DNA from 2 places in the Novosphingobium sp. BL-A-28-Hi1-0D genome. Region 1 is predicted to be linked to the other one. Evidence: predicted binding sites of a transcription regulator. Region 1 holds the regulator's gene; the other holds the start of a gene.
What was found. Region 1 encodes LexA, which represses DNA repair genes until DNA is damaged. Its sites were predicted from a motif close to GTTCCNCNCTTGTTCT; they were not measured.
Positions count from the first base shown of each region.

Region 2: the regulator LexA is predicted to act here: its motif matches at 12,840-12,855, upstream of ACZ1JW_RS13335 (S24 family peptidase).

Region 1 covers NZ_CM145502.1:3,317,085-3,332,804, reverse strand. Annotated here, with positions in the region: gene ACZ1JW_RS16075 (hypothetical protein) at 1-25, opposite strand, end outside; gene ACZ1JW_RS16070 (citrate synthase) at 172-1,410, opposite strand; gene gltX (glutamate--tRNA ligase) at 1,505-2,968, opposite strand; gene ACZ1JW_RS16060 (ComEC/Rec2 family competence protein) at 2,997-5,291, shown strand; gene ACZ1JW_RS16055 (energy transducer TonB) at 5,258-5,926, opposite strand; gene lexA (transcriptional repressor LexA) at 6,183-6,881, opposite strand; gene ACZ1JW_RS16045 (molybdopterin molybdotransferase MoeA) at 6,939-8,144, opposite strand; gene moaC (cyclic pyranopterin monophosphate synthase MoaC) at 8,155-8,628, opposite strand; gene trpC (indole-3-glycerol phosphate synthase TrpC) at 8,712-9,500, opposite strand; gene trpD (anthranilate phosphoribosyltransferase) at 9,709-10,698, opposite strand; gene ACZ1JW_RS16025 (anthranilate synthase component II) at 10,695-11,282, opposite strand; gene ACZ1JW_RS16020 (DUF4145 domain-containing protein) at 11,284-11,994, opposite strand; gene ACZ1JW_RS16015 (anthranilate synthase component I family protein) at 12,001-13,536, opposite strand; gene ACZ1JW_RS16010 (peptidylprolyl isomerase) at 13,541-15,481, opposite strand.
Region 2 covers NZ_CM145502.1:2,735,071-2,750,790, reverse strand. Annotated here, with positions in the region: gene tnpC (IS66 family transposase) at 1-957, opposite strand, end outside; gene tnpB (IS66 family insertion sequence element accessory protein TnpB) at 989-1,345, opposite strand; gene tnpA (IS66-like element accessory protein TnpA) at 1,359-1,787, opposite strand; gene ACZ1JW_RS13395 (transposase) at 1,894-2,067, opposite strand; gene ACZ1JW_RS13390 (hypothetical protein) at 2,252-3,307, opposite strand; gene ACZ1JW_RS13385 (AbiJ-NTD4 domain-containing protein) at 3,315-4,124, opposite strand; gene ACZ1JW_RS13380 (GNAT family N-acetyltransferase) at 4,178-4,921, shown strand; gene ACZ1JW_RS13375 (hypothetical protein) at 5,003-5,590, shown strand; gene ACZ1JW_RS13370 (hypothetical protein) at 5,650-6,210, shown strand; gene ACZ1JW_RS13365 (hypothetical protein) at 6,207-6,599, shown strand; gene ACZ1JW_RS13360 (argonaute/piwi family protein) at 6,654-8,204, opposite strand; gene ACZ1JW_RS13355 (TIR domain-containing protein) at 8,201-10,117, opposite strand; gene ACZ1JW_RS13350 (hypothetical protein) at 10,365-10,949, shown strand; gene ACZ1JW_RS13345 (hypothetical protein) at 10,946-12,217, shown strand; gene ACZ1JW_RS13340 (hypothetical protein) at 12,254-12,496, opposite strand; gene ACZ1JW_RS13335 (S24 family peptidase) at 12,913-13,554, shown strand; gene mobF (MobF family relaxase) at 13,564-15,720, opposite strand, start outside.

The DNA.
Region 1 (15,720 bases):
CGAAAATCCTGAGAATTGTCGTCATCGCCGCCCGTCCAGTACCTGCGGTTCGATCAGCGGTCGCTCAGCGGCACGTAGTCGCGCTGCGTCGGGCCGGTGTAGATCTGGCGCGGCCATGCGGTTTCTCTTGAGAAACCGGCACAAAGCAAAGCGGCCGCGCCTTCCGACCTATCAGCGGTCGCTCAGCGGCACGTAGTCGCGCTGCGTCGGGCCAGTGTAGAGCTGGCGCGGACGCCCGATCTTCTGGCCTGGATCGCTGATCATTTCGTTCCACTGCGCAACCCAGCCCACGGTGCGGGCAAGCGCGAAGAGAACGGTGAACATCGTGGTCGGGAAGCCGATCGCGGAGAGGATGATGCCCGAGTAGAAGTCGACGTTCGGGAACAGCTTCTTTTCCGCGAAGTAGGGATCGCTCAGGGCGATCTCTTCAAGGCGAAGCGCAGTTTCGAACAGCGGGTCCTGTACGTTGAGCGCGGCGAACACTTCGCGCACGGTCGACTGCATCACCGTCGCGCGCGGATCGTAGTTCTTGTAGACGCGGTGACCGAAGCCCATCAGGCGGAACGGATCGTTCTTGTCCTTCGCGCGGTCGATGTAGTGCTGGATGCGATCGGGCGTGCCGATTTCCTTGAGCATGTTGAGCGCGGCTTCGTTCGCGCCGCCATGCGCGGGGCCCCACAGACAGGCGATACCGGCCGCGATGCAGGCAAACGGGTTGGCGCCCGAGGACCCTGCCAGACGGACGGTCGAGGTCGAGGCGTTCTGCTCGTGGTCGGCATGGAGGATGAAGATGCGGTCCATCGCCTTTTCGACGGCGGGGATCACTTCGTATTCCTCAGCCGGCACGCCGAAGGTCATCTTCAGGAAGTTGCCGGTGTAGGACAGCTTGTTGTCAGGATAGACGAAGGGCTGGCCGACCGAATACTTGTAGGCCATCGCAGCGATCGTCGGCATCTTGGCGATCAGGCGGTGCGAGCTGATCTTGCGGTGCGTCGGGTCGGCAATGTCGGTGCTGTCATGGTAGAATGCCGAAAGCGCGCCGACGACGCCGCACATGATCGCCATCGGGTGCGCATCGCGACGGAAGCCGCGATAGAACGTGGCGAGCTGCTCGTGCAGCATGGTGTGGCGGGTGATCGTGCGGCTGAAGTCGGCCAGTTCCTGGCTGCTCGGCAGTTCGCCGTTGAGCAGCAGGTAGCTCACTTCCATGAACGAGGAGTGTTCGGCAAGCTGACCGATCGGATAACCGCGGTGCAGCAGCACGCCTTCGTCACCATCGATGTAGGTGATCGCGCTGTCGCAGCTCGCCGTCGAGGTGAAGCCCGGGTCATAGGTAAACATGCCCGTCTGGCCATAGAGCTTGCGGATGTCGATGACGTCCGGACCAATGGTGCCGCTCTTGATCGGCATGTCCACGCTGTTGCCGCCTGCGGTCAAAGAAGCCTGGTTTTCGCTCACGCCTAAGCCCTCCTGTTCTTGTCTGTTTACAGATGCCTGCCCCGGATCAGGCCGCCTGGTCGCGGATGCGCGCCAGCGACTCGTCCTTGCCGAGCAGTGCCAATACGTCGAAAATTCCCGGCGAGGTAGTCTGTCCCGTCAGGCTTGCGCGCAACGGTTGGGCAATTTTGCCCAAGCCTATCCCAAGCTCCTCGGCCATTTGTTTCACCGTGGCCTCCAGATTCTCGGTTGTCCAGCCGTTTTCAGCCTCAAGCAGGCTCGCCACGCGGGTCAGGATTGCCCGTGCATCGTCGGTCAGAAGCGCGGCGGCTTTCTCGGCCATCGGCAGAGGTCGCTGCGCAAACAGGAACACCGCGCCGGCCGCCAGCTCGTTCAAGTCGGCGGCGCGCACCTTCAGCACCGGCATGGCGCGCGTCAGCAGGTCAAGACCCGCATTGCCTGAGAATCCGGGCTCCAGCCCAGTCAGCTTGGGCGCGACAAGCCCCGCAAGCCGCGCATCGTCAGCTTCGCGGATATAGTGCCCGTTGAGGTTCAGCAGCTTCTTGATGTCGAAGCGCGAGGCGCCCTTGTTGACATCGCCGATGTCGAACCACTCGACCGCCTGTTCGCGGCTGATGATTTCCTCGTCGCCATGGCCCCAGCCGAGCCGCAGGAGGTAGTTGAACACTGCTTCCGGCAGCAGGCCCATCTCGTCGCGATAGGCATCCACACCCAGCGCCCCGTGACGCTTCGAAAGCTTCGCCCCGTCAGCGCCGTGGATCAGCGGGATATGGGCATAGACCGGGTCGGGCCAACCGCCCTCGATGGCATCCATGGCCCGCACGATGACGAGCTGGCGGAAGGCGTTGTTGATGTGGTCATCGCCACGGATGACATGGGTCACGCCCATGTCGTGATCGTCGACCACCACGGCCAGCATGTAGGTCGGCGTGCCGTCAGAGCGCAGGACGATGAAATCGTCGAGCTCGCTGTTCTGGACGGTAATCGAACCCTGCACGCGATCCGGAATCGTCGTCTCGCCTTCGCGGGGAGACTTCATCCGCACGACATAGGACTGGTCCGCAGGCCACTGGTCGGGCGTCGCATCGCGCCATTCGCTGTCGATGCGGAACGGCCGACGCTCGGCCTGTGCCTTCTCGCGCCGCGCTGCCAGCTCTTCCTGCGTCAGGTAGCAGCGATAGGCATGGCCGGAATCGAGCAGCCTGTGTGCAACTTCGGCATGGCGTTCGGACCGGGCGAACTGGAACACCGGTTCCTCGTCCCCCCCCAGGCCCAGCCAGTTGAGCCCGTCGAAGATCGCTTCGATCGCTGCGTCGGTTGACCGCGCTCGGTCGGTATCCTCGATGCGCAGCAGGTACTTGCCGCCGTTGTGGCGAGCATAGAGCCAGTTGAACAGCGCGGTGCGCGCGCCGCCGATGTGCAGGAAGCCGGTGGGCGAGGGGGCAAAGCGGGTGACGACGCCCTTGGCGGTGGTCGATCCTGCAGAAACGGTGTCAGTGGCGCTTGCCATTGGCCGCGCTATCCTTCCTTTGAAATCCATGGCGTCTCCGGCGACACTTGGGCCAGCGGCGAACGATCCCGCCGCCGATCCGGTCGATGTACCGGGCCGACGCGCGCGGCATTGGGACATCCGCGCGCGATTGTCCAGCATGCTTGAGAGGGGGGCTGACGGGGCCGATGCATTCCTCGATGCCCGTCCGTTCGAACGCGGGCTCTGGCTGGTCGTTGCCTTCGCCGCAGGCATTGTCCTGTGGGTCAATCTGCCCGTGCCTGAGCAATGGATCGCGGCCTTGCTGGCCTGCGCCGCGCTCGGTATCCTCGCATTCCTCGCCATCGACGAAGTCCGCCATCCCCACCTGCGCCTTGCAGTCATCGGGGTCGCGATCATGGTTGCCGCCGGGGTGGCGACGATCTGGACGCGCTCTGCACTGGTCGGACAGCCGGGGATCGCAGCCCCGCGCGTTGTGACGCTTCAGGGCGAAGTGGTCGAGCGTCGCGAAGAACCCGCCAAGGCCCGGGCGCGCCTCGTCCTCAAGACACGACTGGCGGATTTTCCCGGCCCCGTCCGGGTCCGCGTCAATCTGCCTTATGACAAGGACGCACAAGGTCTTGTCGAGGGCGCGCAGGCGCGGGTGCGGGCACGCCTTATGCCCCCTGCCGCGCCGATGCTGCCTGGAGCCTACGATTTCGCCCGCGCCGCCTGGTTCGATGGATTGGCGGCCACGGGCAGCGTGATCGGCGAGGTTCGCGTCCTTGCCCCCTCGCACCGTGGCGCCACGCTGCGTGGCCTGCAGAAGAGTCTTGCCGACCATGTACGGTCCCGCCTTGGCGGATCGGCCGGGACCATTGCCGCCGCCTTCGCCAGCGGCGATCGCGGCGCCATCGCCGAGAGTGACGAGGACGCCATGCGCGACGCAGGCCTGACGCACCTGCTGTCTATCAGCGGCCTTCACGTCAGCGCGCTGGTCGGCGCGGTCTACTGGATCGTCGCGCGCCTGCTCGCGCTCGTACCATGGATAGCCCTGCGCATCCGCGTGCCGCTAGCAGCCGCCTTGGCCGGGGCGCTTGCGGGCCTCGCCTACACCTTGCTCACGGGAGCCGAAGTTCCGACGATCCGCTCCTGCATCGGGGCGCTGCTGGTCCTCGCTGCACTGGCGCTCGGACGTGACCCCCTTTCTCTGCGCATGGTCGCGGTTGGTGGACTTGTCGTGATGCTGTTCTGGCCCGAAGCCGTGCTCGGCCCCAGTTTCCAGATGAGCTTTGCCGCGGTGATCGCGATCATCGCCTTCCACTCAAGCGCGCCCGTGAAGGCCTTCCTGACCGGCGAACACCACGGCCCGCTCGTGCGCATGGCGCGCAGCCTGATTCTCCTGCTGGTCACCGGTTTGGTCATCGAACTCGCCCTGATGCCGATCGGCCTGTTCCACTTCCACCGCGCAGGTGTCTACGGTTCGCTGGCCAACGTCATCGCCATCCCGCTGACCACCTTTGTCACCATGCCGCTGATCGGTACCGCCCTGATGCTGGATCTTGGGGATGCGGGCGCCCCGGTCTGGTGGCTTGTCGGCAAGTCGCTCGACCTGCTGCTGGCGCTGGCGCACTTTGTCGCGGGACAGCCCGGCGCCGTCACGATGCTGCCGCCAGTTGCACCTTGGACCTTCATCCTCTTCCTGTCCGGGATGCTCTGGCTGGCACTTTGGACTGGGCGGGTCCGGCTGTGGGGCCTCGCTCCAACAGGCCTTGCGCTCGTTGCCATGGCCCTCACGCCGACGCCCGACATTCTTGTCACCGGCGATGGTCACCACGTCGGGATCACCGGTGCGGGGAACGACCTGATCGTACTGCGCATGGGGCGCGGCGAATACATGCGCGACAACCTGCTCGAACTGGCAGGAATGGAAGGCGAGTTGCGCCCGCTGGACGCGTGGCGCGAGGCTAGATGCAACGACGACTTTTGCGTCGCCCGATTGCTGCGCGGCGGGAGGCGCTTCACTCTCCTGATTACACGCAGCCGCAACTATATCGACGATCTTGCACTCGCCGCTGCATGCGAGCGCGCCGACATCGTTGTCGCCGACCGCCGCCTGCCGTTCTCCTGCCGACCAAGGATGCTTAAGGCCGACCGGACCTACCTCGCCACGACCGGCGGCCTGTCGATCAACCTGTCCAGCGGCCACATCCGCACTGTGGCTGAGACGCAAGGCCTGCAAGGCTGGTACCGTTGGCCCGAACCCCGCCCTGACCGAGGTAAGGGACCGGGGCCTGTCGTGGAGAAGTCAACAGGCCCCGGCTCATCAGGTCACGGCAGGACCCAGCGCACCGAGCCGCTGTAGCTCCCGCTCGTCGGCATGCCATCGCCACCGAGTGCCGGGACGAAACGGGCGCGAGCGCTTACCTTGGCGCAAGTTGCCGCATCGAGATCCGCCGAACCGCTCGATCCGGTGATCTCGCAACCCGTCACCTTGCCATCGGCTCCGATGGTCAGGCGGAACCGCGTGAGCCCCTCGCGCTCCTCGCGAATTGCGGCGCTGGGATAGTCGCGATCCGAAACCCACGATCCGGGCGAGCCCTTCGGGGCCGCTGAACGCAACGCAAAGCTTGCCGAGGGCGAGGGCTTTACGTCAGGCGGCGTAAGAGGTCCGATGTCGACAGGTGCGATCGGGGTAATGTCCACCGGACGGATGCCGATGCCGGGATCGACCGGGCCTAGCGAGATATCCGGCTTGGGCGCGACCAGCGGGCGGGTCTCCGGCTTGATCGCTGGCTTGATGTCAGGTGGCGGCGCGATCGGTGTCACCGTTACCTCGTCGTCCTTCCACTGCTGCGCGACCAGCCGGTCCTTGATGATATGAACCATGCCGCTCGCGAAGCCCGAAGCGATGGCCCAGATCGCTACCCCGTGGAGCAGGCCCACCGCGATGAAGGTCTGCGTCTGCCGGCGTCTCGTATTTTCAACTGCATAAGCCATTGGCAACACCTCTTCCGTTGCCGACGCCCCATCTGATGGCAGGCCGTCCCGGAAGGGGCGCCCCGTGCGGGGCATTCGGTAACAACGGAAACTACACCTGCGAAGCCGTGCGTGCCAGAAAAATCTCAACCAAATTGATTGATATTAGGCATAGCGGATTGGCAGAGTAAGAAAAGCCGCTCGCGAGTTACCCCGCGAACGGCCCTTTTCATTTCGAGAACGCTCGATCGCCGCGAACCGGCGGCGGACTGCGTCGTCAGTGATACCGCCGCAGCAACCCGGCCAGCTTGCCCTGCACGGCCACTTCGTCCGGCCGGTAGAACTGCGGATCATAGGCCGAGTTGGCCGGATCGAGCCGGATCATGCCCTTCTCGCGATGCAGATACTTCAGCGTCGCTTCCTCGCCCCGCACCAGCGCCACGACGATTTCGCCGTCGCGCGCGATGTCGGTCTTGCGGACAAGCGCATAGTCGCCGTCGAAAATCCCCGCCTCGACCATCGAGTCCCCTGAAACCTCGAGTGCGTAATGCTCACCTGCACCGAGCAGTGCAGCGGGAACGGGGAGAGTGGCGGTGGTTTCCAAGGCCTCGATCGGCACACCTGCCGCGATCTTGCCGTGGAGCGGCAGTTCGATCACGTCGTTCGCCGGAGCAGGTGCAACCTTTGCCGCCGGGCGCAGCGGTGTCACGACAGCGCTGGCTGCAACAGGTTCGCGCGCCAGAGCAGGCTTGCTCACCGCACTGTCAGGCTGGCGCAGCACTTCGAGCGCGCGGGCGCGATTGGGCAGACGGCGGATGAAGCCGCGTTCCTCAAGCGCCGAGATCAGGCGGTGGACGCCGGACTTTGACTTGAGATCGAGCGCCTCCTTCATTTCCTCGAACGAGGGGGAAATGCCGGATTCCTCCAAACGGACCTGAATGAAAGAGAGCAGTTCATGCTGCTTGCGCGTCAACATTGGCGGTTCTCCGCAGGTGAACGAATGCGGAACGGATAAGCAACCAATTACGACTCGTCAAGCAATTCCACCATTCTCGAGCAGGTAAACCGGAACATCCGTTCCTGCGGCTTTCGCCGCCGCTCCTGCTTCGCGCATGACCAGCGCGTTGGCGCGCGACAGCGGCGAGAGAGCGCCTGAATCCTGCAGCGAATCGAGGCTCACGCTTGCGCCGTCCCACCGCGCGCGCAGGAACTCCATCCGGCTTCCGCCCGCTGCCATCGGCGTCGCGAGGCGCGAGGGGATCGCGCGCGGCAGCGCATCGCGCGCGCCCAACCCTGCACGCAGCAGCGGCAACATGAACAGGAACGCGGTGACAAAGGCTGAAGCGGGATTTCCGGGCAGGCCGAGTATGATCTGGGATCCCCGCGTCGCCACCAGCAGGGGCTTGCCCGGCTTGATACCCACGCGCCAGAAATCGATCGACGCGCCCACCGACTCCAGCGCCGGACGGACCAGATCATGATCGCCGACCGATGCCCCGCCGCTGGTAACGATCACGTCGGCCTCCCGCTCGGCATCGAAAGCGCGGGCCAAGGCATTGAGATCATCGGCGACCGGGCCGCGATGGCGGACGTCGACCGGAAGCCCGCCGACCATTGCGCAGAGCATCGGGCCGTTGCTGGCGGGCAATTGGTGCAGTGCGGGCAGATGCCCCGGCGCGACGAGCTCGTCACCGCTGTCGATCACCGTGAGGCGCAGTCTGCGGCGGACCGGCAGGTGCGCGTGGCCTCCCGCGATGGCGAGCGCGATCTGAGCGGGGCCAATGCGCAGGCCCGCCTCGATCAGTACGGCGTCTTCAGCGAAGTCCATGCCGGCCGGGCGAACGTGGCGGATGGGCGGAACCGGTGGCTCGCCGGTGAGTCTCAGGAAATCGCCATCGCGCGCAGCATCTTCCTGCAACAGCACCATATCCGCGCCATAGGGCACGACAGCGCCAGTGCTGATCCGCACGGCTTCGCCTGTGCCCACCACGCCGCCAAACGGATGCCCCGCCGCGCTCTCCCCGATAACGCGCCACGGTCCCGGAAGTTCGGCGCTGCGCAAGGCATAGCCATCCATCGCCGAGACTGGCGCGGCAGGTTGGGTGCGTCGGGCGTGAAGGTCTGCCGCAAGATAGTGGCCAAGGCACTCGGTGACCGCCCGGTGCTCCACCCCCAGCGACGGCGCCAGCGCCAGCAGGCGCGCTTGCGCCTCGGCGAGGGGGAGGGGCGGTGTTCTCATGCGCCGGTGCTCATTCACCTGCGCGCCAGGTGCCGGATTTGCCGCCGCGCTTCTCGATCAACCGCACCGTTTCGATGACCATGCCCTTGTCCAGAGCCTTGGCCATGTCGTAGATCGTCAACAGGGCAAGGCTGACGGCCGTCAGAGCCTCCATCTCCACCCCGGTGCGCCCTGTGAGCGAGGCAGTGGCCGTGCATTCGATGCCGCCGTCGACCAGCGCGAAGTCCACGTTCACCGCATCGAGCGCCAGCGGATGGCACAGCGGAATGAGATCGCCAGTCCTCTTGGCTGCCAAGATTCCGGCGATGCGGGCGGGGCCGAGCACGTCTCCCTTCGGAGCATTGCCCGTCCGGATCGCTTCGAGCGTGGCATCGGACATCCGAATGAAGCCGCGGGCGATTGCGACGCGATGCGTTTCAGCCTTGCCGCCAACGTCGACCATCCGTGCAGTTCCGGCCGAATCGATATGCGTCAGGTCGTTCATCAAGGTCCTCGGCAGTCTTTGCACCTGGGCGAGGTCTACACCGTCCCGCGCGAAAACCGCAAATCCCTCTCAGGGGATGGCAATCAGCCGACGAGCAACGCTCGTGTCGCAGCTTCCACGTCCATCTGCCGCATCAGCGCTTCCCCCACGAGGAAGGTGCGCGCGCCGCACTGTTCCAGTCGCAGCAGGTCGGCGTGGGTGTTGATGCCGCTTTCGGCGACCAGCAGCGTGCCTTCCGGGGCGAGCGGGGCGAGGCGTTCGGTGGTGGAAAGGTCGGTGACGAAGCGCTTCAGGTCGCGGTTGTTCACCCCGATCAGGCGCGACTTCAGGCGGCTTGCGCGCTCCATTTCCTCTTCGTTGTGCACTTCGACCAGCGCGTCCATGCCCTGTTCGCGCGCGGCGGCTTCGATCTCGGCCATCTGGCTGTCCGAAAGGCAGGCGGCGATGATCAGGATCGCATCGGCCCCGATGGCGCGCGCCTCAAGGCACTGCCACGGATCGACCATGAAATCCTTGCGGATCACCGGCAGGGTGCAGGCGGCGCGGGCTTCGACCAGATAGTCCTCATGCCCTTGGAAATAGGGCGCGTCGGTGAGGACCGAGAGGCAGGCAGCGCCCCCGGCCTGATAGGCGCGAGCATGGTCAGCAGGCGCGAAATCGGCGCGGATCAGGCCCTTGGAGGGGCTGGCCTTCTTGATCTCGGCAATCAGGGCATAGCCGGTCTGCGCCCTGGCCCGCAGCGCCGCTTCGAACCCGCGCGGCGCGCTCTGCTCCGCAGCGTGCGCGGCAAGCTCGCTGGTGGTGACAGCGGCCTTGCGGGCAGCGACTTCAATGCGCTTGGTGTCGCAGATTTCGGTGAGCTTGTCGGTCATGGCGGGCGTGCCTTAGCGAGGTTGGGCGCGTTGGGGCAAGTGTGTCCTTCGGGCCTTCAATCGTGAGCCTGTCAAAAGACGCACCGTCGCAGCCCACCCCGTTCAACACGTTCAGTAAGTCTCGCGGCCCTCCCGATTGCGGGAGGGCTAGACGCAACGCTTGTTCTCCCCTCCCGCAGGCGGGAGGGGGCGGGGGTGGGCAAGAGCGCTACCTCAGCGCGGCGATCCAGCAATTGAGCAGCGCATTGGCGAGGCCCTTGTCGAGCGCTTCGGCGGCTTCTTCGATGCCCTCGTACCAGTCGCTCGCCTCGCCTGCGACGATCAGCGCGGCGGCGGCATTGAACAGCACGGCATCGCGGTATGGCCCTTCCTCACCCTGCAGCAGGGCGCGCAGGGCGGCGGCGTTATAGGTCGCATCGCCGCCGCGAATGGCGTCGACCGGAGCTTGCGGCAGACCGACATCGGCAGGCGAGACACGGCGCATCAGGACTTCCCCGCCGCGCACTTCGGCCAGTTCGTTGCCGCCCGCAAGGCTCAGCTCGTCAAGCCCCTCATCGCCCGAGATGACCATGCTGTGATCTGTGCCGAGGCGGCGGATCGCTTCGGCATAGATCGGCACGTAAGCGGGCCGCGCGATACCGACCAATTGCCGGCGCACGCCTGCCGGATTGGCCAGCGGCCCCATCAGGTTGAAGATGGTGCGGCGGCCCAGTGCCTTGCGGATCGGCATGATCCGACCCATCGACGGGTGATGACGCGCGGCAAAGAGGAAGCAGATGCCAAGGTCGGCCAGTGTCGCCTCAGCTGTCTCGCCCGCGCGGTCGAGGTTCAGCCCGAGCGCCTCCAGCGTATCGGCCGCTCCTGCCTTTGAACTTGCCGCGCGGTTGCCATGCTTGGCCACCGGCACACCGCAGGCTGCGACGACGAGGCTGACCGCCGTCGAGACATTGAGCGTGTGGTGCCCGTCGCCGCCGGTCCCGCAGACGTCGATTGCATTGGCAGGCGCGCTGACCGGGATCATCCGTGCCCGCATCGCCCGCGCCGCGCCCGCGATTTCGCTCGCTGTCTCACCCCGGTCCGACAGGGCGACGAGGAATTGCGCGATGCCTTCGTCGGTCACGGTGCCATCGAGGATCGCCGCGAACGCAGCTTCTGCTTCGGCTTCCTCCAGCGGATGGGTGACGTCAGGCAGGTTCATGCCGGGACCGGGTTGGTCTTCATGCCGCAGATCTTGAGGAAGTTCGCGACCATGGCGTGGCCGTGTTCCGTGGCAATGCTTTCCGGGTGGAACTGCACGCCGTGGATCGGCAGCGAGGTGTGGCGGAAGCCCATGATGTGCGTGTCATCCGACTGCGCGTTGACCGCGAGGCAATCGGGAATGTCGGTCACGATCAGCGAGTGATAGCGCGTGGCGATGAAGGGCGAGGGCAGGCCCTCGAACACGCCGGTGCCATCATGCGTGACCGGCGAGGTCTTCCCATGCATCAACCCGCCGCGCACGACCTTCCCGCCGAAATACTGCCCGATCGACTGGTGGCCAAGGCACACGCCCAGCAAAGGCAAGTTCGCATCCGCCGCCGCACCGACGAGATCGAGGCTAACCCCCGCCTCGTTCGGCGTACAGGGGCCGGGCGAAAGCAGGAACCCCTGCGCGCCGGTCTTGATGGCCTGATCGGCAGTGAGCGCATCATTGCGCACCACTTCAACCTCCGCGCCCATCTCCATCAGGTAATGAACGAGGTTCCAGGTGAAGCTGTCGTAGTTGTCGATGACGAGGATCATTCTAGTTTCCGCGCCTCTCTATGCGGCGGCGAACGCTTTCAGCAATTCGGCCAGGCTCAGTAAATACCGATTCCAAAACTGCTACTGTAAAGTCTTGTAGGTCCAAACAAGCGTCTCGATCCAAATTTTCAGACGCGTGAGCAGCGTCATTGCCGTCCTCGCGGATGCAATCAATCAAAGGAGCAAGACGACGATCCAGCATGGACTTGTCTAGAAGCCAATCGATTCGTAGCCGCAGATCCTTAAATGTCTTCCACGAAATATAGCCATTTTCTCCGATACGATGTTCATCATCCTGTGGCACGAGTGTTCGTGTTGTCAGGTCTACAGTCTTTCGGAACAAAGCCCCTGAACCATTCCAGGCACCTACGGACAAGCATAAAGTTGCTTCGTTAAATGCTCGTTCAATATGGTCAGGTGTGTATTCCGGGCAGCGACATGTATTTGCAAATGTAGGTTTCTGGATAACAACGCTGTTGAATAAAGCGTTTAAAAAAAATCCGCTTCCTTGCAAGGCAGATAGAGTGTCTTTGCGGTTGTAATTTACCTCGAAATTTACCGACGAAAAGCAAGATCGGCAACGACAGAAAAGTATGCTGCTCCAATCGTCACCTGGAACAAAACTGTCTTGCAGAACATCAAACGTTATTCTCTGAGTGCCACAACGTGGACAATCAGCCTGTAGCTCAAATTTTTTTCCTGCAACCGACATAGCTCGCTATTGCCCAAACTTCGCTTCACTTGCCACCCGCACCGCCTCGCGCGCAGCCGCAAACAGTGCGCCTGACTTCAGTTCGCACTCGCGCTGTTCGTATTCGGGGTTGCTGTCGGCGACGATCCCCGCGCCTGCCTGCGCGTGGAGGACGCCGTCCTTGACCACGCCTGTGCGCAGGACGATGCAGCTGTCGACCGAGCCGTCGGGCGCGAAGTAGCCTACGCCGCCTGCGTAGGCACCGCGGGTTTCGGGTTCGAGTTCGGCGATGATCTCGCAGGCGCGGACTTTGGGAGCGCCGCTGACGGTGCCTGCGGGGAAGCCTGCGAAAAGCGCGTCTACGCTGTCAGCCCGCGAGGTGTCGAGTTGGCCGACCACGTTCGAGACGATGTGCATCACGTGGCTGTAGCGCTCGACCGTGTAGCTTTCGGTGACCTTGACCGTACCCGCCTTGGCCACGCGGCCCACGTCGTTGCGGCCGAGATCTAGCAGCATCAGGTGCTCGGCGCGTTCCTTGGGATCGTCGAGCAGGCTGAGTTCGTTGGCACGGTCTTCTTCCGGAGTCTTGCCGCGTGGGCGGGTTCCGGCGATGGGGCGGATCGTCACTTCGCCATCGCGGATGCGGACGAGGATTTCCGGGCTCGATCCGGTCAGCGCGAAGCCCGGCATGTCGAGGAAATAGAGGAACGGCGAGGGGTTGATGCGGCGCAGAGCGCGGTAGAGCGCGATCGGCGGCAGCGGGAAGGGCGCGGTGAAGCGCTGGGCCAGCACGACCTGGAAGATGTCGCCTGCTTCGATGTAGTCCTTCGCCCGCGTCACCATCCGCGCATAGTTGGCGGCGGGCATGACCGGCTGCGGCGTCACGTCGACAGATTCGGCAAGACGCTCGTCGGCAGGCACCGGGTCGGCCAGTTTGCGCAAGGCGCTGTCGATGCGTTCGGCGGCAACCTCGATCAGGCGCGCAGGCTCGCCACCCTCGGCCCAGACCGGGGCGATGGCGAACAGTTCGTCGGACAGGCGGTCAAACACCAGCACCACGGTTGGCCGGGTGAACAGCATGTCGGGCAGGACGAGATCGCTCTGCGGTGCGCGCGGCAGCTTTTCGACAAGGCCGATGGTCTCGTACCCGAAGTAGCCGACCAGGCAGGCGAGTGCGGAGGGCAGCTCAGCAGGCACCTCGATCCGGCAAGCGCTGACAAGCGCACGCAGTTCCGTCAGGGCATTGCCCGGAAGCGGGGCGAAAGCTGCGGCATCATGCCGCCAGATGCGGTTGATCTCGGCCTTGTCACCGGTCGCGCGGAACACGAGATCGGGATCGAGGCCGAGCAGGCTGTAGCGCCCGCGCACTTCGCCGCCCTGCACGGATTCGAGCAGGAAATCGCCGCGCCCGCTCTCCATCAGCTTGAGCGCCGCGCCGACCGGGGTTTCGGTATCGACGATCAGCTTGCGCCAGATCAGCGCCGGCCGCCCGGCGGAGAGCTGGGCAAGCGCGGCCTGATGGTTCTCGGGCAGGGCGGTAGCGGGTACGGCCAAGGTCGTCATCGGCTTACTGGGCGTTCGCGCCGGTCAACTGGTTGCGGACCGCGCGGATGCCGGCTTCATTGCGCTCGACACCCACATCATTGCGGATGGCAATGCGCAGTTGGTCGGCAAATTCGCTACCTGCGTCCTGCGCGAACGAGCGGGCTGCCTGCTGGAAGATCGGATCGCCACGCTTGACCTGTCCAAGCACGATATCGCTCAGCGAAACCACGTACCAACCTGCATTGTTTTGAACCTGCAGACGCTTGTGGCTGCCCTTGGCCATGGCGAACATCAGGGCAAGCGGTTCGGGCACCTTGCCCTGCATCTGGGTCAGAGCCTGGCGAGGCAGGTCGACGGGCTGCGCCGGTGGCAGAGAGACCCCGGCAAGCTTCATCGCTTCGGCAACCGGTGTGCCCTTCTTTAATGCGGCGAGGATCTTGTCGGTAGCTGCCTTGGCCTTGGCAGAGCCTTGCTGCACAGCCCAGTCACGCGCGACAATGCCGCGGATCTGGTCGAGCGGAGCGGGCTTGGCGGGGGTGATCATGCCGACGTCATAGATCGCGAACTTTTCGCCCGGCTCGATTTCGGCAAGCTGCGCTTCGCCCTCGCGCTCCATCGCGAACGCCGCCTGGACCAGCGGAGCGATCTCGGGAGCGACCTTCTGACCAGCCTTCCCGAAAATGCCGCCATCGGCGGTGAGCGACTCCGTCGTCACCATTGTCAGGCCGAGCCTGTTGGCGATGTCGACAAGACCCGTCCCGTTGTCGATTTCCTGCTCGACTTGCGCGGCCATGTCGGAAAGTGCGGCACGGCGCTTCTCAAGCGTAAGGGCGGTAACGATTTCAGAGCGCGCCTGCTCGAGCGTCTTGCCCGCGTTGCGCTTGATCGCGTCAACCTTGACGACATGCCAGCCAAGGCCCGACTTTGCCGGAGCGGCAAGGGTGCCCGAAGCGGCCGCGAAGGCTGCATCGGCAACGGCGCGCGACGTCTGGTTGGCGAGAGCGTCGCGGGAAAGGTCGGCAAGCTTGCTCGCCACGAGGCCCTTGGTGCGGGCAGCGCTGTCGAGCGAGCCAGACTGCCCGACTTCTGCGGCAAGTGCCTTTGCGGCAGCTTCCGTCGGGACGATGACCTGCGTGACAGAGCGCTGTTCGGACGGGGCATACACCGCCGTGTTGAGCTTGTAGCGGGCCGCAATCTCCGCCTCGGCAGGGGCAGGGACGGACTTCAGGCTGGCTTGGTCGACAATGGCATACCGGATCTTGCGGTTTTCAGGCTGCAGGTATCGGCCCTCGTTTGCCTTGTAGAACGATGCAAGCGTTCCGGCGTCCGGCGGCGAGGCAGGCGCGAAGGCCAGCGAAGGTACCGAGACGATGGTGCCGATGCGCTTTTCGGTCAGCAATGCGGCGTAGCGCTGCACGGCCTCGTCCGCCATCTGCGCGCCGAAAGCGGCAGGAAGCAGCAACTGGCGGGCGACAAGGCCCTGGCCGATGTCTTGGCGGACCTGCTTGTCGGTAAGGCCCCGCTGCGCAAGCAGCTGTTCATAGGCGGACTGGCTGAACTTGCCATCGGGACCCTGGAACGCAGGAATCTTGATGATTTCGCTGTCGATCAGTCGGTCACCCGCGACGATGCCATGCTTGCGCGCCCATTCCGCCATGGCAAGGCGGTCAGTCATGCCGGTAAGCACAGTATCCATGCCGCCAGCAGCAAGAAAGTCCTTCATCGTCATGCCGGGCTGCTTCTGCCGTTCCTGCTCGAAAGCGTTGGTCAGCGCCTTGCCCAGTTCGGCAGTGCCGACGCGGGCCGAGCCGACCTTGGCAGCACGATCACCCCCGGCGATGCCGCCGAAGCCATTGCCGGTCACATCGGCGCTGGCGAAAGCCAGTGCGATCAGGCCGAGGAACACGAGCGCAAGGGCAACACCGATGCGCGATTTGAGGAACGAGCGGAAGAATCCGAGCATTTGCGGGTGTTCGTCTCTTGTCTGGGCGCAAATGCGCCCGCTGGGTCGATTTTGCTGTGCCTTAGGAGCCAAATGCGTTTCCCGCAATGGTCGCTTAGCCCTGTGTTCGTGTTACCTGGCAGGTTATCTGGGCGCCGACATAATGTGTGCGAACGCACCTCTGCCTTTCCCGGGTTATGCGATCAGGTGTTTTGCAGAATCGGCCCGGGTTTGATAGCGGCCGCTCGACTCAAGCGTGG
Region 2 (15,720 bases), 580 kb from region 1:
GCCATCGACCTGCAGGATACCGGCAAAATCTCCGAGATGGGCCTCGGCCCGTTCTCCCTTGCGATCGGCAGCATAGACATAAGCGACCATTGGCGGGGTATCGCCGCCCCATGGGCGATCGTCGCGCGCATAGGCCCACAGCTGCCCGGTCTTGGTCCGGCCGCGCCCGGGATCGAGCACCGGTGCGGTGGTCTCGTCGGCGAACAATCGCTCGGATCGTCGCAATCGTTCCAGGATGTGGTCGCGCAAGGGGCGCAGATACCATGCTGCTCTGCCAACCCAATCCGCCAACGTTGAGCGATCCAGTTGAATACCTTGCCGCGCGTAGATCTGGGCTTGCCGGTATAGCGGCAGGTGATCGGCGTATTTTGCGACCAGGACCTGTGCGATCAGCGCTTCGGTGGGAATGCCGCCCTCAACGATCCTTGCCGGTGTCGGGGCCTGCACGATCGCGCTCTCGCACGAACGGCAGCCGTACCGAGGACGGCGCGTGACGAGGACGCGGAAGGTGATTGGCACGACGTCGAGACGCTCGGCAACGTCCTCGCCGATCTGATGGAGCGCCCCGCCGCAGCAAGGGCAAGCCCGGATGCCATCCACTTCCTCGACATCGACAACCTGCTCGATCCGCTCGAGATGCGCAGGCAGTGAACCGCGGTTGGCCTTGCGTGGTCGGTCGGAGCTGGGCTTGCCGATCGCCGCGTCGCGTGCCGCACGGGCCTGGCCCAGCGCCGTCTCGACATCTTCAAGGCCTAGCTGCAGTTGGTCAGGGTCAAGTTGCTCCGAACGCGCACCGAACCGGTGCCGCATGAAGGCATCGACAATCGACTGCAGCCGTTCGATCTCGGCGTCTGCCTCGCCCTTGGCGGCCATTACATCGGCGAGCTTGCGGGACTGCTCAAGGGCGAACGCACGCAGCGCTTCAAGGTCTTCGGGAAGGTCCGCTTCCATGAGCATGGACGCAGTGAATCAGCAGGAGAAAGCCCCGTCAACCGGCAATTTGCGGGGCTATGGGCTTGCGTCCGCCATGCACCCTGCGCCAGTCCAGCCCCTCGAGAAGCGCACCCAGTTGCGCTGCCGTCAGCCGCATCACACCGTCCTGAATACCCGGCCACCTGAAGCCGCCCTGCTCAAGTTTTTTGGCCATCAGACACAGGCCGGTGCCATCCCACCAGACCAGTTTAATCCGGTCGGCGCGCTTGGCCCGGAACACGTAGATCACGCCGGAAAAGGGATCGCTGCCGTACTCGGCGCTGACCAGCGCGGCCAACGCGTCAGGCCCTTTACGAAAATCAACCGGACGCGTTGCAACCATCACGCGCGTGCCGGCACCGAGTCCGATCATCGCCTCGTCCCAATCATCTCTGGGCCTTGAGCGCTTCGATTACGGCGGCGATAACGCTGGCATCAGCGCCGCGCGCGATTTTCACTGCCACGCCATCGATCTCCAGTTCGACAGCAGCAACTGTGGAATGTCGCCTGCGCCGAGTTCGGCGCGTAGGTGCCGGATCTGGTCGCGTTGCCGGTTCGACCACTGCAGGTACGAACGTCGCGGTGGCTGGTTCGGCCAATGGGAAGGCCTGAGCCTGATCCTCCAGTTGTTTGCGCAAATCCTTCCGCCACGCATAGACCTGCGAAGGATCAAGCCCATGCCGCCGCGCGACAGCGCCGATACGTTCGGCACCGGCATAACACTCCGCGACAATCGAGGCCTTGACCTCCGGTGGCCAGTCCCGCCGCTTGCCTTTGCCCGTGAAGATCTCGAACCGCTGCGCGCCCTTGCTCACAGGATCATCACACGGGATTATCATAGGAGTAGCGCCCTCAGCCCCAATCAGGTCGCGCAAACTCCACGCTGGGCATCACCCACGCAAGGTGGAGGCAGAACAGCGCTTACCGCCACGCATAGACCTGCGAAGGATCAAGCCCATGCCGCCGCGCGACAGCGCCGATACGTTCGGCACCGGCATAACACTCCGCGACAATCGAGGCCTTGACCTCCGGTGGCCAGTCCCGCCGCTTGCCTTTGCCCGTGAAGATCTCGAACCGCTGCGCGCCCTTGCTCACAGGATCATCACACGGGATTATCATAGGAGTAGCGCCCTCAGCCCCAATCAGGTCGCGCAAACTCCACGCTGGGCATCACCCACGCAAGGTGGAGGCAGAACAGCGCTTACGGTCGTACAGCGGAAACGGCATCGATCCAAAAGGCGCCGTAGGACGTAGACAAAACACCGCGATATGCGCCTCACTAATTCTTCGACGCAAAATTTGCTGCGAAATAATCGATTACCTCCGCCGCTTGCGTACCGCGCCGAAATTCCTTCTGGGCCTCGAAATCGACGCTCGGGATGAGGTGGATGAACTGGTCCTCAGCATAGAGGGACATCAGCTTCTCCGGGTCGAGGCCGCCATCCCGCAATCCGGTCATGATATTGGCGGCCTCCAGCGCGGCACCGATCATGATATCGGCCAATTGCACTGCAGGGCTGGCTTTGGAGTCCACCTGACGCACTTCTGTGAGCTTCAATGGGAATTTGAAACTGGCGATCTCGGACTGGCGAAGCTCGACTTCACCTTCATGGTCGATGAACCGGCACAAGAGATCGTGATAGCTCGCAAGGTTCTTCGATTGGTCGTGTTCTACGCGGTAGGGACCGACACTCATCACCTCCATGCGGGAGATCAGCGACTGAAGCACGACGAGCGCCGCGTCGGTGGTCACGCCCTCAGTCGCGATCGCCTCAAGGCATTCCGGGGCGGCATATTGGGCCAACGGCCCCAGCGCTTCTGGAAGTTTTTGCCACGCGGTCTTTCGAGCGGCTTCAACCAACGCGTCGAGAGCTCCCGGCGTCTTTTCCTTTACCGCATGCTGAAATGCGGCCAGAAGCGCCCCAAACTCAGGCTTTCCCAGAAGTGTCGGACCTGCCGTCGCCAGGAGGGAGGCCATCCCGTAATTCTGCCCGTCCTGATAGAAGTTGCAGCCGCGCTCGTAGTACCAGGGCTCGACCGCATAATCGCAGAACATGAGGATCAGCAGGAACCGCTTGTCGCAGACATAGGTCACGGATTTGTACCCGCGGAGGAGCTCGGCGAGCAGTCCGAGCAAGCGCGGTTGATTGCCTGGGCGGCGCGAAACCGCGCGATACTTGAGCTCATCCGCCTGCACGCGCGGGAGAAACTCCTTGATGAGCCGAGCGGCATCGTCGTCGTCGATGGCGATTGCCGTCGCTCCCTGAAAACGCTGGTCGCGATTCAGGAGATCGAAGCCGGTGTAACCGCTTTCATCGATACGATAGCAGTCCATCGTCTGATCAGGGCAGCGGCGCGCGGCCGGCGTGCCGCAACAGATAGACGCTAACGGCCGACGCAACGGTCACCACGAGCTCCGCTTCTTCGAAGCTGGGCGGGCGCCCTTCCTGAATGTGGCGACCCTGCTCAGAAGCGAAGCCCCAAAGGCGATGGAGCGCGCCATCAAGCGGTGGCGGGATCGTGAGACGCTTGATGATCTGACCGAGCGTTTCGGTGCTTCCGTCAATTTCGCGCGCAACGCATTCCAGCGCAGCCATCGCGTGCTGCACGGCGCCTGTGACGTCGGCCGATGGCCGTCGGGAAATGTCTTTGAGCGCTTCGTGCACCTCATTCGCGGCGGTCGGCGTACTGGCCAGCTGCATGGAGGCGACAGCATCACGGGTCGCCAGACCGAAGGCTTCAGAGCCGCGAAAGACGATGCGACCGTCTTCCATCTGCCAACCGACACCATTTTCCCGGAAATATTGGGTGAGCCGGCGAGCATATTCGGCCTGCTTGCCGCCCGAGTAATCTGCTTTGAGCAGATCCCCATGGATCCGCTCGGCAATGTCGTAGACCTTGAACCAGGGCGCCTCTTCGAGCAGGCGATGGACTTCATGCTCGATGTTGCCCGGGGACCAGTTATTACGGTCGGGTCGCCTAAGCAGTACCTCGCAGACTGTGTCCCGCATGCCGCCAGGCCCCATGCCAGCCGCGTAACCGAGCATCACGACCGCGGCGCGAACCCCCTCGGGAGCATCCTCCCGGGTGGTGATTTCGACATCCGCGCCGCGAAAGCCATGTCGTTCGGAAAATGAAGCCGAGTCTGTCATCCTAGAGTGATATGATTGCATGTACGCTGTCGGTCTATGGGAGATGTGGAGAGATGGAGGTCGTCAAGGCCACGACTGCGGACCTTGCCAGTGTCCTCTGCTGGCTGGAGCAGGAATATGCCGAGGATGGTGAAGGCTTCTGGTGCAACCGGGGAATTATAGAAAGCGCGCTCGACCATGGCGATCTCTGGGTCATTCGTCGCGGCGATGAGCTTATCGCGGTGCAAGTGGGCGACTATGCGCCGGACATTGTGAGCGTCCGCAAAGACTGTCGCCGACAGGGGCTGGGCGACGCGCTGTTTGCAGCGTCCCTGCAGCGGGCGATCGACGACAATGTGAACGTGCTTTCGATTGAATGTACGCCGCGAAGTTCCTGGACCTTCTGGCAACGCCACGGCTTCGAGCGGTTCGGCGATTTGGGCGAATGGGGCAGGATAACCGCACGCCGCATTCTGCCGCGGTCATTCGACATACCCACCGACCTTCCCTCCGCCGATGTCAAAATCGGCTTTTATCCGGAGGCGGCGACCTACGGGCGCGGCGAAGTTCCCGCGATCGTGTCGCATCGCTTGCGCGGTGGGCGCCTCGGTGACGGCTCGATCGTACTCGAACGACGGGTCATCGGCCTTACCGACGATGAACCCGAAGGGAAGGATCTTGTAGTCAAGATCGATGTGGACGGAGAGGTCCGCTGCTTCTGCAAGGCGAAATATGAGGAGGCCGAGGAAGCTGGCGTTAAGCGCGATCGGAAGGGCGGCGCCTATTATATCGACGCCGTCGAGCGTGCCGATGGTTGAGCGCGCGTCAATGCCGATGTACGGTTCGCCCGTAGAAATGTCGAGACAGGCCGTCACGACACATGTTGCGGTGGCTTCCTGATGGTCGACCTCTCCCACATCGCGCTTCGGGATCGAGACGAACCGGTCATCCTGCCATGGCCCGCCTCAGGCAATGCCGGGGCGTTCTTGTCATTTGCCCACCCTGCCGAGTGGCGGACCTTCATTGAAAGCTTCGGCATCGACCCGCGGATTCCGCAGATCATCCAGGCAAAGTTCGCGCGCGCACAGACGCTTTATCTCCTGGGCTGGATCGATTTTACCCTGATCAAAGCAGGTGAACTTGCGGCACTGGTCGCGCTCGAGCTCGCCGTCATGGATCGCTACGGTTGCAAGGTTTCCAAGAGCAAACGCAACTTTGCAAACCTGCTCAAGTACATGGTCGAGGTTGATGGCCTCACCGATGCCGACATTCCGATGGTCACGCGCTGCGACGGCACGGCGATCGGTCAATTGACCGGCTCGACCCATCCCACGCTGGCGGAGCGGCGCAATATGCTGGCGCATGGCGACCCGTTTGATGGCTTGCCGACGGCCGGTCTGCTCGAACTGGTAAGTAATCTGATTAATTATGCCTATCGCGATTTCATCGCGGAGGCCGTCGCCAGCCGCCTCCAGGTGCACCGGTAGGTAGAATAGCAGCCGCGCCACCTATGGAGCCAAGCGCTCGTCCGCAGTAGGGTACCACCATGGCTAAATTGAAGTTCTCTTCCGAAGTCGAAATTCCTGACGCCTTGCTGCCGCTTCTTTGCGATGCCTTGCGCTGTAAGCCTGCCGACCTCGAAAAGCAGATCGCCAGGTTTGCGCCCGCGGCTATCCTTGAGTTTCTCGACATGGTCGCCGGTGTTGCGACTCTCGCCAGCGCCGCAGACGTCCGCGAACGACGCCTCGTCCGGCTCATGTTGACTGCTTATCCGACCGAACCGCCAGTTGCGGACGAGGTCGCGCGACTGTTCAACATCACGCCGAGCGCGGCGCGAAGTCTCATGAGGGCGACCGCGGCCAAGCATCGGCTGGCCCTGCGCGAAAAGATCGAGCCAGCGCTAAAAAAGATTCTCGCGGACTGCAAAGGTGACGGCAAGGAGCCATACATCGTTGTGATCCTCAATCCGATTCTGATGGAATTGCTCAACGCCCGGCTCGAGACGTCGACCGATCCGAAGACCCCGGTGCGGCGGACCGGCGACGGCCTGACGCAATATACAATCGATGTTGGGTCGTTTGATTATCTGAAGAATAGCCTCAAGTGAGCGAGGCAGCGGATGCCCTTGCAGCGTCCGCGCTGGTGCTGGCAATTTTGGCAGCCTTGTTTTCCGTATGGATGCCCGATGTCGCAGCCGCACTGGCCGAAAAGGGTAGCACCGACAAAAAGAACAATGAGCCACTCAAGACTCGGCTGAGGGTGATCGCGCGCACGCGGCTTTATCCGCTGCTCGCCGCCGGGCTAACGACCGTAATCATCCTCTTGCCGCGATGCTGGGGAATTGTTCGGTCGCCCTGGACGTGTGCGCCATGGGATCAATGTCACTATGACGATGTGCGGGCCCTGATGTTGCTGACGGTCGTGCTGCTGATCTTGCTGTGCGTCGCCCTGATCGTGCAGATCCTGTCGGTGCGAAAGAAATTGGCGCAGCTTTGAAAAAGCGGACGATGTGGCAGCTGCGGGCCGGAGATCGTCGGCCCTGCAGCAGCGTCAAACGTAGAATTTAAAGGGCTGCTTTTCCTCGCCCTTCGCCGACCCCATGGTTAGCACATCGCCGACCATGCGCGCGAACCGCACTGTGACCGGCAGCCCGTCATTGAAGTTGCAGCTGTTATAATTGATCTTGGTGAGGCCCATGATGTCCGCGAGCACGGTGCGGATCGCGGGCTGCTGATATTTGCTGCGCATGACCGTGATGTGCAACGGGTTGGGCGTTTCCGGACCGATATATGTATCGAGCTGCGGTACGTAACCGGTCGTCCACAGATAGGCGACCCGGTCGTCCAGCAACAGCGCGGTGCCGCGCAGCACCGGATAGTCGCCATCCCGAAACAGCTTGGTCTCTCCGCCGGTCGTCCGAATACGGACACCGATGACATTCGTCCCTTTCGGCGCCGCCTCGCAGAAGGCCTGCCACTCCTCGTCGTTGAAGTAGGTCTGACCGTGGATGAAAAGCTCTTTGGGCGCTTCGCCGTGCATGTCCCTATAGGTGGCGAGCACCAGCTTCAGAAGTTTCTTGGCTGCGTCTTTTTTCAAATGAAAGTCGTGATCGCCTGTCTTCCATGGCCCGTTCGCGCCGCGAAAAACCACACCATCGCCCTCGTTGAGAAACATCTGTGCCGCGCAGCAGGCATGGCCGTTGGGATCGTCAGGCAAGCTCTTATATACCATGCCGATATAGCAGACGCCGGGGCGTACCGACCCTAGCCGCCAAGGCGGTTTGGGCTGGGTCTTGTAGTAAAGCCCGGTCGCCAAATTCCAGACGAGGGTTGCAGCATCCTGTGTCTTGCGAAGCGGGTAGCCGGCTTTGTTCAAAAAGGCGTTCGGCGCGAGCGTCGTCTCGCGCACCAGCTGAGTCGGCGCGATTGTAAGAAATTCGGCCTTGATGCGCCGGTGGAAGTCCGGGACATCGTTGAAAATGTCTTCGTTGGTCTGATCAATGACGCCGGCAAGTAGCGGCAGGCTGGCTTTAGCTTTTTGGCGGCGGGCGAAGTCGCCCGCCGTCATGGCAAGGCCGGTCCGTTTGGAGCCAGGGCGACAGCGTTCGTAGACGATCTCGGGCAACACCAGGACCCATATATCGACCGACTGCTCCTCGTTCCTGAGATGCTTGCGGACGCGGTCGATGTAGAGCCGCGCGACCTTGTCGACCGCTTCGTTGAGATTTTCGATGCGGGTCGCGCGATCGATGTCGGCGAGTTGCAGCGACAGGGTGCTGACCTCGTCCGGATCGAAGGTGATGCCGAAGGTCTCTTCCAGACCCGGAAAGTTCGCGAGGTGAAGCCGGTCCTTCTTTTCGCCCTTTCCGGGCGGCGGAACAGCGACAACCTGCATGATGCCGCGCGCCCAGGTTCTGAAATGGCCGATGCCGTCGGCCGTGCCGACGACACCGACGCGAATTTCGCGCGCTTTCTTGCCCTTCGAATGCGGGCCGTAAAGGAACAGGCCATCCTTCGGATGCGGACTGCGCTCGCCATGGGCAAACTCGAGCGCGGGCTCGTCGAGGTGGTCGACGATGAGCGATGGTTCGGGAAATTTCACGCCTCGCCCTCCTCGTCGTCGTTCTCGGGACGTCCGAGCGTGCTCGCATCCGTCTCCTCTTCATCCGCATCCGCTTCGTTTGGCAGCATCGTGCTGACCGGTGACGAGAAAAGGACCGGCGCTGCGTCGATCACGAGGTCGTGCTCCGCGCAAAGCCGCAGCCTGATATAGGCACTGTCACCCGAAAGCATTTCGAGGAAGGCCAGCATTCGGCCGTGCCACTGTTTGTTGCGCCATCCCTTGCAGATCGACCGCCTGAGCTTGTGCATCTTTTTCGGGTCGTCGATGGCAAGGCCCTCAGGGGTGCCATTGTCGGCGGCAAAGAGAACCCGCGCCTTGAGTTTGAGATGCCAGAACGGCCAGGTTGCCGGAAGCGCGGTTACCCCGAATTGCCAGATGTGGCCCTTGGCAATGTTGCGCAGCATGGACGAGCGCCGGTCCCCCTGCTTGCCCCATGGGATGCGCGTGCCGACCGGAGCAAGCGCCGGAGACGCGTGAAACCCCACGCTGTTTGAGTAGGAATATTCAATCAGCCCCTTGATCTCGCAGAACTGGAACCACGCCTCTTTGATCATGACTATGAGGAGGTTCGATGCGACCTGACGCTCGATACCGAGCTTGGGTAGGCCTTCGTCGAGGAATTTGAGGAGCGGGACGGACCGCTTCACCCGGAATCGGCCGATTTCCTCGAAGGCCTCGTCGATTTCGGCCTGCCCGGCAAAGCTAAGAAATCCGCGCCCCTGGATGGCGGTCGGATAAGGATAGCAAGCGAGTGCGCGTTTCAGCTGATCAGGATCGGAGGCACCGCTTGGCTCGTAATAGTGGATTGTGTCGGGGGCCTCGGTGACGCGAAGCCAATTGGACGTGAGCCGTTCGGGCTGGCCGATAAGTGGTATTGCGCCGCGCCGCCGGAACAGTTCCCAATTGGGATTGATGCGCACGACGTCAGCGTGACGGGGGACCTTTTGCCGCCGGAGTGCATCGAGCAGTGACATCAATCCCTCGCCCCATCCGCGGACGAAATCGACGGCGACCGTATCGCCGATGCCCTTGACCTTGCGCCCGGGTCCAAGTCGTAGAGGAAGGATGAATCGCTTGTCGCCGCGCCGCTCGGCGACGTCGAGCGCAATATCGATATCGTCCTGTACCAGAGGATCGTCGAGAGTTGCGTTCTTGCTGAGGAGCAGGACCTTGGCGGCGCGATGCTCGAGCGCCTGGTTGATTTCCCTGCGCCATCGATCGCCCGGTTCGAGGGTGAGGATGTCGGCGAAGACTTGATAGCCCTCGGCTTCCAATTTCGGCGCCAGCCACAGCGCGAACTCATCGTCGATCGGCGAGGATTTGAGGATGAAGAGGGTGTCCCGCTCAGGCAACACCGCCGCGGCGCTCGATATCGGCAGCAACCTCGCGAGCATAGGAGGGATCGCGGCTTGTTTGGGGAGCGCGTCGGCGACGGCTCCGGTGATCAGATTTTTCAGGACCGCGCTGCTCTGCTGCCAAAGCTTCGGATGCGCCGTTTCGATATCAGGAAATTTGCGCAGCAACGCTACGAGATCTTGCGGGCCGAATAGGTCGCCGGGGCTGATGAGCGCTGGGCCGATGACCTCACCCAATTGCGTCTTGTTGGCCGGGGTGAGTGCGGCCGAGGTGGCGAGGATATACCGCTTGGGCTGAAGCGCATCGATCGAGGCACGCTCCGTCTTCATTTTTGCCTTCAGCTTCGCAAAGCCGGACCGATAGTAATGCTTGGCCTGCAGGATCACATTGCCATTTGCAGCAGCGTGTCGGCCGTCCATCCCATCGTCGGGTCCGTCCGGAAACGCCTCGAAGCGGATGCCGTATTCCCGACCGAGTAAATCCCGGGTCAGATCCTCGAAATCGGCAGGGGAGAGCGACGAGAAGTCATAGGTCATGTTCTCTAATTGTCCGCGACCGCGTCCTCTCGGTCAAGTAGAACAGCACGAGGGAAAATCCGGCATACGATCGTCGCGATCAGTCCAATTTGGATGGAATTTCCTTAGAGCTCTATCGCAGCCCCTCAGGCCTCCGCGGTTGAGAGCGACAGCAGCCTGTGCGAACCATCGCGGCGGGAGGAATCGGCATGACGTGGAAAGAAATACTCGGACTAACGATTCGGTTTCGCGATGATGGCCCGCTCTGATGGTCAGTTTCAGCCACTATCAGACGCTCGACCCCTCGGCATACCAGGTTTCCCGGGAGCTTTTCGATCGCGCCGATCGCGAACCCCCCTCAATGATGGCGTTCATATTCCGGTGGATGGGATTCAACGGATGGATGGCGGCCGTTACGGGATGTGAGCGGGACTATGAAATGATCAACGCGCTCGCTGCCGAACTGCGCATGATCGCGACATATGATCAGCTTTTAGCGGATCGTCCGGACTTCAAAGTAGAAGTCGATGCATTCTCTGCGAAATGGCCGGTTCTCAACGTCGCGCACGTCCGTGCCAAGCTCGGCTTCGATGCCTTTCGACGATACGACCGCGCAGCCTTATTGGTTGAATGCGATGCTCAACAGGTGAAGCGACAGCCCGTGGGATGGGTGGCGGGCGCAACGCCAAGCTGGGAACAGCTGTTGCGCACGATCTATCAAGTCCGGTGCAACCTGTTCCACGGCGAAAAATCGGAGCAAGCTGCGCGCGACCGCGATCTCGTTTTCGCGTCCGACCGGATTCTGAAGCAACTCCTGGCCGAAATGGGCTGCCTCGAATGGTATGACGTGTGAGTAGCCTCGCGCTCTGGACGGTCGACAAGACCGTAGCGCTGACCGGCGAGCGCCGCCACCTGCACAAGGGCACGCCCGTCGCGCCGGCATTTATTCCGCCTGCGCTGGAGCCACATATCCAATTCAGTCCAACTGCATTGGCAGCAGCGATCGCGCGCACAGCGACGCTTCGGGCCGCACCGCCGGCCGCGCTCGTCAGGCTTGCAACCAGTGTGCTGAGCGATGTCGAGATGCTGATCGCGGACGGCGCCGGATTTGCCCTCTCGCCGCTCCTGGCGACGTTTGTGGACGTGGAGCAAACCCACTTCGCTGGCCGAGTCGGCGCGGGCATCACCGACCTCTACATGAATGCTCTGGGCTACAGCTGGCGCGACAACGCGATGAGCCTTGCTTCAACCCTCAAGCCGCATGGCGATTTCCTTTATGGTGACGGCAATGCGAGTGGTCACGGTGTCGTGCTCGCGGAGGCGCATGGGTCGTTCGCAGCCAAGGTCAGCGACGCGTCGATGGCGCGCGTGGCGGAGCAAAAATACCTTCGCCAGGTGAGGCCTTATATCGGCAAGACGTCCGCCCATGGCAAAGTGGTGCATGGGTATGCGCTGGCCTTCGGATCGCGACCGAGCACCAGCAGCAGTTTTATCCGAGTGTCACAAACGCGTCGGCCAAAGCCGGAGCCGAGTTTCGCAACCCCACCCGGTGCGAGGACGTCGATGGTCCCTGCATCGTTGGCGATGGCGACCCACCGCTCCAATTTCATTATGATGCAGGCGCTGCCAGTCGTCGAATGGATCGACTGGCTTGCCGGTGCACGTGAGGTTCCAGCGGATATGGAGCCGGTACACTTTGTTCGCTTTCGCTATGCCGGGCGGAGCTTTCTCGCCAGCACGCTCCCTCTGCTACCGCGGGACCTTCTCTACTGGCATCATTATGACTGGACCGATCTCCCGTTACGCTTGCGCTGGCGTGATTGGCCGCCGCCCGGCAGCGGCCTCAACTGGTTCGTCATGGAGGAGACGGCGGCGCTTGAATTTCTCAACGCACTGTCTGGGCGAATTCGAGCCGGCGGACGGGGTGAGTTCGGCGCCTTTGAGCTTCCGGTCGGTGAAATCGTTGGGTTCGGAACGCGCGAAGGCGAAGATTTACGCGGTGGCAGGCGCGAAGATTACGATTTCGCCCTTTTCCGCGACGGTTTGGCGCTGATCTCCGGACCTCCGCCCAAAAAGATCGGAGGCATCCTGACCTGGGATCCGAAATCCGGGATAAGCTGAAGGCAATCAATTTACTGGCGGCCGTGAAAACGGGTCTCACCAACCGAGCGAAACATCAACGCTAGCTGCGCCACCGCCACCCGCGTTTATACAGGCTTCGGAGGCGCGCTCGCGCGAGCGCTCTATGGCCCAGCTTTCCTTGGAACAAGAACGCCGAACCAAGACCGTGGCGGTGCTGATACCGCCCTCGGGATGCTCAGCTCGGAACAGCAGTTCCACTACCTCTTCGTCGACATCTCGTCGCCCGGGGTCACCGATAAAAAGCACAGCTTCTGTCATGAAGTGATTTCCCCCATCACTGACAAGACGATTTCTATGCCACGTTCTACCGCGGCAACAATGCCGAGCAAGACAATCCAAACCTCTGCTGATCGGATGAATAAATGGCCGGTTCCAGGGAGCAGATCATGACAGGTGAACGTCGGCTCTGTCAGCGCCTGATGCCTTGGCGCTCAGACACATGCCAATGGCAGGTTTTGGCAATTGCTGACGGTCAAGATGGCCGATGGGAGCGGCCGGGTTTGGTCGCTTGCCGCCTGCTGTTTCCCGGCAGCCACGCCCCGATCTCTGCAGGCCGGAGCATCTCAGGCCATACCACTTCAAATGCACCCGCGTAGTCTAAGTTCACTTTTTGTTCTTGTTAAGGATGTTTCCTAGCGCTAGGATCATATCCTAGAATCGTAGGAACAGAGACCATGGATGATCCACGCGCAACGCTTGACGAGCTGATCCGCCAGCGCGGTGTCAACTACTCGTCGATCTCGCGGCTTCTCGGCCGCAATGTATCTTACATCCAACAGTTTATCCGGAAGGGTAGCCCGCGCTATCTCGACGAGCGGGACCGGCAGATCCTCGCCCAGTTCTTCGGGGTTGATGAGGCCATGCTTGGCGGACCCACTGCCCTGGCCACACCAATCGTACAGCTGGTGCAGATCCCCGTGCTCGACGTCGAGGCCTCGGCGGGTCACGGCGCCCTTGCCGGCACCGAGGCCAAGGCTGGCCAGTTCGGTTTCGACGACAAATGGCTGCGCAAGCTGACTCTGGCCAAGCCGACCAACCTCTCGATCATCAAGGTGACCGGCGACTCGATGGAGCCGACGCTGCACGATGGCGACGAGGTCCTGGTCGACGTATCGGACGAGCAGAGCAAGCTGCGCGACGGGATCTATGTCCTGCGGATGGACGGCGCACTTAACGTCAAACGGGTGGCGATCGAGCCGCAAGGGCGCAAGATCTCCGTGGTCAGCGACAATTCCGCTTACCCCAGCTGGCAAGGACTCGACAGGCGCTCGGTGAACATCGTCGGCCGGGTGCTCTGGTTCGGCCGCAAGGTCTGAAACGCCGCCTCAGATCCCCATCTCGAACGGCTTGACCATTGCCTTCTCGCGCTCGGGCGGCTCTTTCAGTACAGGTGGCTCGCTCTGCATTGCTACCTCCGGCTTGCCTTTGGCGAGCCCTGAAGCAGCCGCATTGCGCAGCAGGGCTACCGTTTCGAGTGCCGAGCGCTTCATGCCGGTGTTGCGAGCGATGGCCGCGCCGAGCCGCGAGGCGTCGTTGACGAAAAGTGTCAGGCCATCGCGCAAACGGGTCACAGTCACGAGGAAGGTCTGCTGGTTCGACAGATTGCGCTCGCGGCTGTCCATGACCGCGATGCCGCGATCCGATGTCAGCCCCTGTGCCATATGGGCGTTGAGCGCATAGGCAAGATCGAGCCGCTTCAGCATCGGATCGCTGGCCGGCAGATCATGCGCAATGCCGGTCGATGTCACCAGCGAGACCGTATCTTGGCCGATTCCGGTAATGCGCACCTGGTCGGCGTTGATCAGCCCGCGCTTGTGGTCGGTTTCGGTCCAGCGGATCCGGTCGCCCGCATGGATGTCGAGACGCTTGACCTCGAAGAGCCGCAGCGGGTCATAGTCGCCGTTGGGACGGAGGCGATCAAGACGCAGAACTGTGCGCTTGCCGCCCGCTCCCTCCAGCGTGACCACGCCGCGCTGGCGGTCGCTGTCGATGACTGTGTAGGAACCCTTGGTCAGCTTTTGCGCCCGGTTTTCGCGGTCGAACACGGCCACCATCCCAGGACGATAGCTCGCAGCATAGCGCAGCTCCTCTCGCGTGGTGTTGACCCGTGAGAGCACATCGAGCCCCAGCGCCACCTGGCCCAATTCACCATTGGCTTTGAGCCCCGTTTGGACAGCGGCATTGACCTCGCTGCGCAGCGCCCGCCCCGAGGCATAGATCGCGGTGCGCTCGCGATCTGCAGGTGCCAGCGCCAACCACGCTGCCGCTGCTTGGATGGCAGCGCCCTCACCTACCTCTACGACATTCTTGCCGAGGTGCCGCAGCGCATCATCGATCCGCCCGCCCTGCGCCGCCTGCTGCGCAGCGCGCAAGCTCTTGGTGCGAGCACGGATGTTGGTGTTCATCGTGGCGGTTTCGACGCCGGAGCGCTGCATCACCTCGAAGGGCTTGCCCGCGTCGACCGCCCCCAGCTGCTTGCGGTCGCCGATGCTGGCGAAGCGGTCGACGCCGAGAAGGTTGGCGAGGAGGACCAGCTTTTCCTTGTCGGCATTGCCGACCATCGAAGCCTCGTCGAGCAGGATCACTGCGCCCTTCATCTCCGCCCGCGCCTCGGCAAGCCGGACCGGATTGCCGCCCTCGAGCAGGTCCTGATGGCGGCGCAGAAAGCGCGCCACCGTCAGTGACGGGATGCCGGTATCGCGCTCGAGCATCTGCACCAATGTGTTCTGCACAGCGAGACCCAGCACGGTCCTGCCCTGCTCGCGCAGGATATCGGCCACGGGCTTGAGGACGGTACTCTTGCCGGCGCCCGCGACGCCCTGGATAGCGACTATGCGGTTGGTTGAGCCGAGCAGCAGACGTCCCGCCCCCTCCTGCCCCGCGTTCAAGGTGATGCCGTATTTGAGCTGCGAGAGGCTCTGCAGCCGCACGCCGGCTTCATCTGCGCCGATGATCGGCGTGACCTTCCCCCGGCCCGCTTCCACGGCCGCAACGATACGCTGTTCGGAGGCGACCGCGTCCTTCGTGGTGAGCACGCCCTGATTGGCGCCAGCGCCGCGCTGGAGCGCGCCTTGCCGGAGGAGCTGCTGCACCCGCTGGTCGATCGCGGGCAGGGCTGCCGGGAGGCCAAAGCCAAGGGCTGCCCGGTAGAGATCAACCCTCGAGAACGCCGCCTCGCGCTCGGACAAATGCCGAACTGCCGATGCGACGGCGTGGGCTGCAGCGACCTGTTCGGGTGACCGCCTGGCTAAGTCACGCGGCATCAACGGATCGCCCTCCGTCAGCCCGAAGCGCTCGGCCAGCGCAGCGGCCAGGTCCTGTGCTTTGGCAACAGTCCCGCGCACGACCGAGGAAAGTCTGCCAACCTCGCCGAGACCCTGAGCCGCACGCGCGTTGGCCCGGGCCATGACGACGGAGGGGTCAAAGCCGATCGACCTAGCCTTCTCTTTCCATGCGCTGACAAGCGCTGACCGGTCCTCGAC